2 regions of the Tsukamurella sp. NPDC003166 genome follow, and region 1 is predicted to be linked to the other one. Evidence: riboswitches for the same ligand, from Rfam matches in the RefSeq annotation. Region 1 holds a riboswitch; the other holds the start of a gene.

Region 1 (4,202 bases):
CGTGTCGATCGCGCTGTTCGCGATCGGGTTGATCGCGATCGCCGCCCTGTTCCTCACTCCCCTCCTCGCGCACGGCACCACCGCACCCACCTGGGTGTACGCACTCACCCCGCTGACCCCGGTCGGCTTCCTCGTGGGCGTGGTCGCCGTGATCCTGGGAGGCCGCGCCGAGGACCGCGAGTAGCCGACGTGAAACCCCTCATCGACAAGTACGGCCGCGTGGCTCGCGACCTGCGCGTCTCGCTGACCGATCGGTGCAACCTCCGCTGCACCTACTGCATGCCCGCCGAGGGCCTGCCGTGGCTGGCCGGCGAGCACGTCCTGACGGGGCCCGAGATCGACCGGCTCATCACCATCGCGGTGCGCGACCTGGGCATCACCGAGGTCCGCTTCACCGGCGGTGAGCCGCTGCTGCGGGCGGACCTGGACCGGATCGTTGCGCACGCCGCCGCGCTCGAGCCGCGTCCGGAGCTCTCGCTGACCACGAACGGACTCTCCCTCGCCCGGCACGCCGAGAAGCTCGCCGGTGCCGGCCTGGACCGCGTCAACGTCTCCCTGGACACCGTCGACCGCGAGGAGTACGCCCGGGTCACCCGCCGCGACCGCCTCGACGACGCCCTGGCCGGACTGCGGGCCGCCGCGGCCGCCGGGCTCACCCCGGTCAAGGTCAACGCCGTCCTGGGCCCCGGCCGCCTCCGGGACGCGCGCCCGCTCCTTCGCCTCTGCCTCGACGCGGGCTACGAGCTGCGGATCATCGAGCACATGCCGCTCGACGCCGACCACACCTGGGATCGGGCCACGATGGTCACGGCCGAGCACATCCTCGCCGAGCTGCGTCGCGAGTTCGCCCTCACGCCGGCCGGCGAGCCCCGGGGCAGTGCGCCGGCCGAGCGCTTCCTGGTGGACGGCGGACCGTCGACGGTGGGCGTCATCGCGTCCGTGACGCGCCCCTTCTGCGGCGACTGCGACCGCGTCCGGCTCACCGCCGACGGCCAGATCCGTACCTGCCTGTTCGCCACCGACGAGACCGACCTCAAACCCCTGCTCCGCGGCGGCGCCTCCGATGAGGAGATCGGTGACGCGTGGGCCGCGGCGATGCTCGGCAAGCAGGCCGGCCACGGCATCGACGACCCGGCCTTCCTGCAGCCCACCCGCACGATGAGCGCGATCGGTGGCTGACACGTGCTGATCCGCTACTTCGCCGCCGCCCGCGCGGCCGCGGGGGTCTCCGAGGAGACCGTCCCCCTGCCCGACGGTGCCTCAGTCGCCGAGGTGGCCGACCTCCTGGCCGCTCGCCACCCCGAGCTGGGCCGCGTGCTCACGCGCTGCAGCTACCTGCTCGACGAGGTCGCCGTCCGCGACCTCGAGGCGCCCGCGACGGGGTCGATGCTCGACGTGCTGCCGCCCTTCGCCGGCGGCTGATCCGTCCGCCACGGGCTCGTGACATCCATCACACTCCACAAAATCACGGTCCGGTAACGGTTGGGCCACGGGCCGGGGTCTGTTACCGTCGCTGAGGGCCGCAGCAGTGGCCACCCGATCGGTCGCAGCGCAGAGCTTCGTCCAGTGTCCGTTTCGGGGAACGCACCACGATCTACACCTGGACGAAGGCGGAGGAACCACCGCGGCCGCACGGCCGCAGGGCACACGCCCTAGGGGTCAAGCCAGCAATGGCCGAGCAGCCTCTCGCTCGAACCCGACAGCTAACTTCGCACGCGCGTAGAGAGGGAATGACTTCACACGATGACCGCTCGTCACCGCAAGCAGTCCACCACCAGCCTGAGCGCCGCCAAGATCGCCGCCGCCGGCGCGATGCTCGGTGGCGCGGGTCTCGCGCTCGCCGCTCCCGCCGCGAACGCCGCGCCCGATTCCCAGTGGGACCAGGTCGCCTCGTGCGAGTCGGGCGGCAACTGGGCGATCAACACGGGCAACGGATACCACGGCGGCCTCCAGTTCAGCCCGTCGACCTGGGCCTCCTACGGCGGCACCCAGTACGCGCCCACCGCCAACCAGGCGTCGCGCGCTCAGCAGATCGCGATCGGCGAGAAGGTCCTCGCCGGCCAGGGCAAGGGCGCATGGCCCGTCTGCGGCCGCGGCCTCGGTAGCGCCACCCCGCGCTCCGTGTCCCCCACCGAGACGAGCACCTCGAACACCACGCGTCCGGTCACCAAGCCCGCGACCCCGGCGGCGCAGAAGCCCGTCGCCAAGCCCGCCACCCCGGCGGCGCAGAAGCCGGTCGCCAAGCCCGCGGTGAAGCCGGCAGCGAAGCCCGTCGCCGGCCAGACCGCGAACTCGGCTTACGTCCAGCAGGTCATCGCGCAGGCCCAGAACGGCGGCAAGCAGGTCGACCCGGCCGTGCTCGCCATGCTGCAGCAGGCCGCGGCCAAGGGCTACTGAGCTCCGCACACACGCTTCCCCCGAAGGGACCGACGGCATCGCCGTCGGTCCCTTCGGCGTTGCCGCGCCGGCCCTCATCCTGTGAACTGCGACACACCGACCCGATCACGAGGAGGTGACGTTTTGCAGTCGCACATCGTCTGCTAGGTTCTCCTGGATCACATTTCGCGACTGCAAAGCCGCGACTGCACAGCACACCAGGAAAGAGAGCCAGGATGACTGCTCGCCCCCGCACCGCACGCGCCACCGGCAAGATCGTCGCTGTCGGCGCTCTGATCGCCGCCGCGGGCCTCGTCGTCGCAGCTCCGGTCTCCGCCGCGCCCGGCTGCCCGTGCGCGAACCCCACCCCCGTGCCGACACCCGTCCCGGGCGCAGCGGCACCCGCGGCCGCGAAGCCCGCCCCGGCGAAGCCCGCGGCGGGTACTCCCGCCCGGCCCGGCTCGGTGACCGTTCCGGGCGTCGGCGCGGTCGTCATTCCCGGGCTCGGCGGGGTCGGCACCGGGACCGGCGCGGTCGTCCCCGCCACGGGCACCCACCCGGTCGCACCGCGCGGCAACGGCAACGGAGCGGGCGCCGTGGCGCCGATCGGCGTGGGCGCCGTCGCGCCCGCGGTCGGCACAGTCGTGCCCGTCGGCACCGGCGCGGTCGCCCCGCGCGGCACCGGCGTGGTTGCGCCTAGCGGCACCGGCACCGGCACCGGCACCGTCGCGCCCGTCACGGGTGCGGTCGCGCCCCGCGGCGTCGGCACCTCCATCCCCGGCGGCCTGGGTGGCCCGGCCATCGCGGGTGTCGGCGGCGTTCCCGTCGGTGCTCCCGGCGCGGGTATCGGCGGCGTGATCGGCCGCCCCGGACATCCGCTCGCGCCCGGCGACAACGGCGGTATCGACGGGGTCGGCGTGACCGGCACCAGTTCGGGCGTCAAGCCCGTGCGGCCCGTCGTACCCGCCACGGCGAACGTCCCGCAGCGTCCGGCGAACCCGGGCGCCACGATCCCCGACGGCGTGCTCGGCGTCCCGGTGGTTCCCGGGCACCTCGGTGTCCCCCTGTTCACTCCGCGCCCGTGCAACCCCACGAAGGTCACCACGTGCGCGTAGTTCCGGTCACTTCCTGACGTACCGGCATCGAGTGGGTCGGCGGCTACGCGCTGCCGACCCACTCGTCTGTTCCGTCCCGGAACAGTTGGTGCTTCCAGACGGGCAGCGCCTCTTTCACGGCGTCGACGATCCGCGCGCAGGTGGCGAAGGCGGCGGCGCGGTGATCCGCCGACACGGCGACCACCAGCGCGGCGTCGCCGATCGCCAGTGGGCCCACACGGTGCGACACGGCGACCGCTCGCACCCCCTGCGCGGCGTCCGCCTCGGCCTGCACGACGTCGGCGAGAACCCGCCCGGCGCTGGGGTGCGCCGAGTACTCCAGCCGTGTCACACCGCGCCCGCCGTCGTGATCGCGAACGGCTCCGACGAAACCCACGACGGCACCCGCCTCGGCTCTCGTCACCGCCGCCTCGTGCGCGGGCAGGTCGATGGGGTCCTCGGTGACCTGCGCGACGACGACCTCAACCATGATCGCCGCCGCGGATCTGGTCCAGCGCGTGCAGCAGCACCCCGTCGAGCACGGCCAGCCCGTCGCGGACGCCGCCGCTGGACCCGGGCAGGTTCACGACCAGCGAGGATCCCGCGACGCCGGCGAGCCCGCGGCTGAGCACGGTCGTCGGGACGTCCGGCAGGCCCGACGTGCGGATGGCGTTGGCGAGGCCGGGGATCTCGAAGGTCAGCGCGCCGCGGGTCTCCTCCGGGGTTCGGTCG
Region 2 (4,202 bases), on a different contig from region 1:
TCGCCCGCGCAGGAGTAGACCTCGGTCACGCCCTCGACGTTCGCCACGGCCTGCGCGGTCTCGGGGATGCGGTGCACGTCGGCGTTGATGAGGACGATCGCGGTGATCACGTACGCGGCCTTTCGGTTGCTCTACTCACGCGGCATGCGTGGCCTCCTCACTGTATTGCCTGGCGGGCCCGCGCGGATGCGCCGCGGCCGAGCGGGCGTCGCGCCCCGCTTCGCCCGCCCGTTCCGCCCAGTCGAGCCAGCGGCCGGCGCCGTTGATCGGCTCGCCCCACGTTCCCTGCACGTCGACGATGCGGGTACCCGGCCGCAGTGCCCATCGCCGCAGCAGCGACGCCTCCTCGGGGCTGGCACCGTGCAGCGTGTCCGCCGGGAACAGCGTGTCGGGCACGTCCGGCGCGGCGACGGTGTCCCCGCTCGCCTCGTAGACCGATTCCGCGCCCGCCCGCAGCTGCTCGAAGACCGGCATCGGCGGCACGCCGCGCGGTGCCGTCCCGGCCGCGGCGAGGCGGCCGTGCCGGACGATGGACAGCTCCCAGCCGCCGGCCCCGTCGGGATGTGCGATCGACAGCTCGGGCACGTCCGCGAAGGCCACCAGCGCGTGTGAACGGAGCACCAGGTCGATCAGGTGCGCGGTGCGATCGCGCAGCCGCGCCGCGGATTCGAAGAACTCCCGCTCCGCGAGCACGGCGAGCCGTGCCTGGAGCGCGTCGAAGACCTCCGACGACCGGCCCGAGAGCGCCGACGCGGCCCGGTCGGCGCGGGGGCGGTACAGCGCGGCCGGCTCCGGCGTCGCGACTGAGGCCCGGCACCCGCCGAGGGGAGGCGCACCGTCGGGCCCCAGGGCGCACGTGTGGGCCGCGCCGGCCCGGAGTCGGGTCGTGCACGTGCGGAGGCCGCACGTGTCGGCGAGGAGGTCCGCGAGATCCGCCGCGTCGGCTCGCGAGCGGACCGGCCCGAGGCTCGGCGCGCCCGCCGGGGCGGACCGTTTGACCGCGAGCCTCGGAAAGGGTTCGACGGTCAGGCAGATCCACCAGCCGCGCTTCGGATACTTCGAGCGGCGGTTGTACGGGGGAGTGTGCGCCGCGATGAGGCGCAGCTCGCGGGCCGCGGCCTCGAGCGCGTGCGCGCACTCGACATGGTCCACCCGCTCAGCGAGTGCCACCATCTCCTTGATGCGCCCGCGCGTCTCGCCCGCGGTGAAGTAGCTGCGCACGCGACGGCGCAGGTCGCCCGACGTACCGACGTACAACACCTCGTTCCCCGGCCCGCGGAAGAGGTAGACGCCCGGTCGTTCGGGCAGCGGGTCCGCGAGGTGCCGCTTCGCGCGCTGCTGCGGCGTGACCGAGGGCAGGTGCCCGCGCAGTTCCCCGAGCGTGTGGATGCCCTGGTTGCCGACGCGCCCGATGAGCCCGTGCAACACCTCGACCGTGGCCCGCGCATCGTCGAGCGCGCGGTGGTTGGGGGTGGTCTCGGTGCGGAACAGGCGCGCCAGCTCGCTCAGTTTGACCGACGGTGCCTCGTCCCGCGTGAGCACCCGGCGCGCCAGCTGGACGGTGCACAGCGTCTGCGCCTTCGGCCAGGGCGTGCCGGTGGCGGCGGCCGCGGCTTTGAGGAAGCCCATGTCGAACCGGGCGTTGTGCGCGACCAGGACCGCGCCGTGCGCGAACTCGAGGAACGCAGGGAGCACGGACTCGATCCGCGGGGCGCCGGTGACCATCGCGGTGGTGATGCCCGTGAGGTGGGTGATGTGCGGCGAGATCCCGCGCCCCGGATCGACCAGCGTGCCGAACTCGCCCAGCACCTCGCCGCCGCGCACCTTGACCGCACCGATCTCGGTGATCGCATCGCCCCCTTTCGGCGAGCCGCCCGTGGTCTCCAAGTCGACCACGACGAAGGTCACGTCCCGGAGCGCCGGGTCCGTGGCGCCCGTCTCGAGGTCGTCCAGGCTGAGCTGCATGCCGAGACCGTAGAACACCCCACCGACAAGTCCTCCCGTCCCGAACGGGCGCGCGAAACTTGTCGGCCGTCCGGCATACCGTCGCCGCATCGAGACGATCGAACGAAGGGAACCACCGTCATGGCTCTGCATGTCGACTGCGCCACTTGCCCCGCCGAGCCCCGCGCCTGCGGCGATTGCTCCGTGGGCTTCCTCCTGGGGCCGGTGGTCGTGGCGGCGCCGGCCGCAGCATCGCCCCCGGCGCCGGCGATCACGGCCGAACCGGGCCTGAACGACGCGATCGCGGCGTTCGCGAGCGAAGGAATGTTGCCGCTGCTCCGCGCGGTGCCTGACCAGTACGAACAGGCCGGATAGGCGGCCCCTGGGGCCGATCGGACGGCGCTTCTCGGCGCGTCCGGCTAGACAGCGGCGTTTCCGTTTCGTAATCTTTCTGAGACCTTGCGGAGGAGCCCGGGGCGAAAACCGCTCCGTCTCCCGAGGTCACCGCCTAAGAGGCCGCGAGGCCTCGCCGGGGACCCACACGTGTTATCCGGGGTGAATCGCCGGAGGTCTTTCGAGCCTCCGGGGTAGGGCATCTTCCTCGCCCGAACCCGTCAGCTAACTCGGTCGGCGGTCGGGAAGAAACTTAGGAGAAACCCTTCGTGGCGAAACACCGGCTTCAGCCGCAGCCCAGCAAGGGCGCCACCGTCGCGCGCGGCGCCCTCGCCGCCGGCGCTGTCACCATCGGTACGCTCGCCGCTCCCGCGGTCGCCTTCGCAGCGCCCGCCCCTGCGGCTCCCGCGCCGCAGGCCCCGGAGGTCAAGCCCGCCCCCGTCGGGAAGCCCGTGGCGAAGCCCGCGGCCAAGGTCGCGCCTGCAGCGGCTCAGGTGGCCGCCACGCGGAACACCACGGCCCGCCCGAACATCGTCACCGGCATCGCGATCGCCCCGAAGCCGGGCGAGACCACCGTCGCCGGCGTGCAGCCCGGTGGCGCGAAGGCCAAGGTCGTGCAGGCCGCGCTGTCGCGCCAAGGCCTGCCCTACTCGTACGGATCCGCCGGCCCGACCTCGTTCGACTGCTCGGGACTCGTCTACTGGTCCATGAAGCAGGCCGGAATCACCGTGCCGCGCGACAGCTACGGCCAGCTCGGCGGCGGTCGCGCAGTGGCCATCGCGGACCTCCAGCCCGGCGACATCGTGATCTACAACGGCGGCAGCCACGCCGCCCTCTACATCGGCAACGGCAAGGTCGTCCACTCGGTGAACTACGGCATCCCCGTGAAGGTGAGCCCGCTCAACGAGATGTCCGTGTACTCCGCTCGACGTTACTGACGTAACCTTGCTGTGATTGCCACCGCAATCACAGCTCGTCGCGGGGCAGGAGCCTCGCGACGTCAGTCTGGAAGGACCCGCTCGGCCGTGTCATCGATCTCTCAGCCCCGCTCCCTGCTGGCGCGTGGCATCGCCGCGTCCGCCGCTCTGTGCATGGTCGCGGGGCTCACCGTGGTCGGCAGCGCGACTGCGGATCCGGACACCGCCGACGCAGCTCTCAAGCAGTACAAGGACCTGTCCGAGCAGGCCTCTGCGACGAACGAGGCGGCGAAGGCGGCGCAGGACGACGCCGCGAAGGCCACCGCCGCCAAGCGCGCCGCGGACGCCACCCTGGTCGCCGCGAAGCGCGAGGTCACCGCCGTTCAGGCGCGCCAGGCCGCGTTGCAGCCGCAGATCGACGCGGTGGTCGTCGCGAACTACAAGGGCTCGCGGACGAACCGCACCTATGCGCTGCTCGTGAGCGATTCGCCGCAGCAGATGCTCGATCAGATGTCCACTCTGGACTTCATCAACCGCGACGTGGTCGCCACCGTCGCCGCGTTCAAGAAGTCGAAGACCGAGGCCGACTCGGCCGCGAAGCGGGCCGACGAGGCGGCGAAGGCCGCCGACACCACGAAGACCGAGGCCGAGAAGAAGGCCGCGGACCTGCGGGAGAAGAAGTCCCGCCTCGCCCAGGAGATCGCGCGGATCAAGGCGATCTACGACCGGTTGACCGGGGCGCAGCGCGGCTCGCTCATCGGCAAGCCGACGCCCTTCGACCCCAGCAAGGTGCCGCCGGGGAGCACCGCGGAGCTGGCCGCCGTGCGCGCCGCGGTCACCCGCGTCGGCATGCCCTACGCCTGGGGCGCATCAGGCCCCGGCCAGTTCGACTGCTCGGGCCTGATGGTCTGGGCCTACCAGCAGTCCGGCAAGTCGCTGCCGCGCACC

The links. Region 1 has a riboswitch for cyclic di-AMP ahead of ABZX10_RS13630 (transglycosylase family protein). Riboswitches for the same ligand answer to the same signal wherever they lie in the genome.
Region 2: it holds a riboswitch for cyclic di-AMP, as region 1 does, so the genes downstream of both, ABZX10_RS09780 (C40 family peptidase) here and ABZX10_RS13630 (transglycosylase family protein) in region 1, are expected to answer to the same signal.

Annotation. Positions count from the first base shown of each region.
Region 1 is NZ_JBEXNL010000010.1:154,572-158,773, forward strand. It holds gene ABZX10_RS13615 (hypothetical protein) at 1-184, shown strand, start outside; partial or broken gene moaA (GTP 3',8-cyclase MoaA) at 196-1,179, shown strand; gene ABZX10_RS13625 (MoaD/ThiS family protein) at 1,183-1,422, shown strand; cyclic di-AMP (ydaO/yuaA leader) riboswitch at 1,574-1,734, shown strand; gene ABZX10_RS13630 (transglycosylase family protein) at 1,744-2,397, shown strand; gene ABZX10_RS13635 (hypothetical protein) at 2,613-3,491, shown strand; gene ABZX10_RS13640 (molybdenum cofactor biosynthesis protein MoaE) at 3,535-3,960, opposite strand; gene ABZX10_RS13645 (molybdenum cofactor synthesis domain-containing protein) at 3,953-4,202, opposite strand, start outside.
Region 2 is NZ_JBEXNL010000006.1:160,952-165,153, reverse strand. It holds gene ABZX10_RS09795 (Lrp/AsnC ligand binding domain-containing protein) at 1-110, opposite strand, end outside; gene ABZX10_RS09790 (DEDD exonuclease domain-containing protein) at 136-1,965, opposite strand; gene ABZX10_RS09785 (hypothetical protein) at 2,149-2,319, shown strand; cyclic di-AMP (ydaO/yuaA leader) riboswitch at 2,440-2,592, shown strand; gene ABZX10_RS09780 (C40 family peptidase) at 2,607-3,275, shown strand; gene ABZX10_RS09775 (NlpC/P60 family protein) at 3,363-4,202, shown strand, end outside.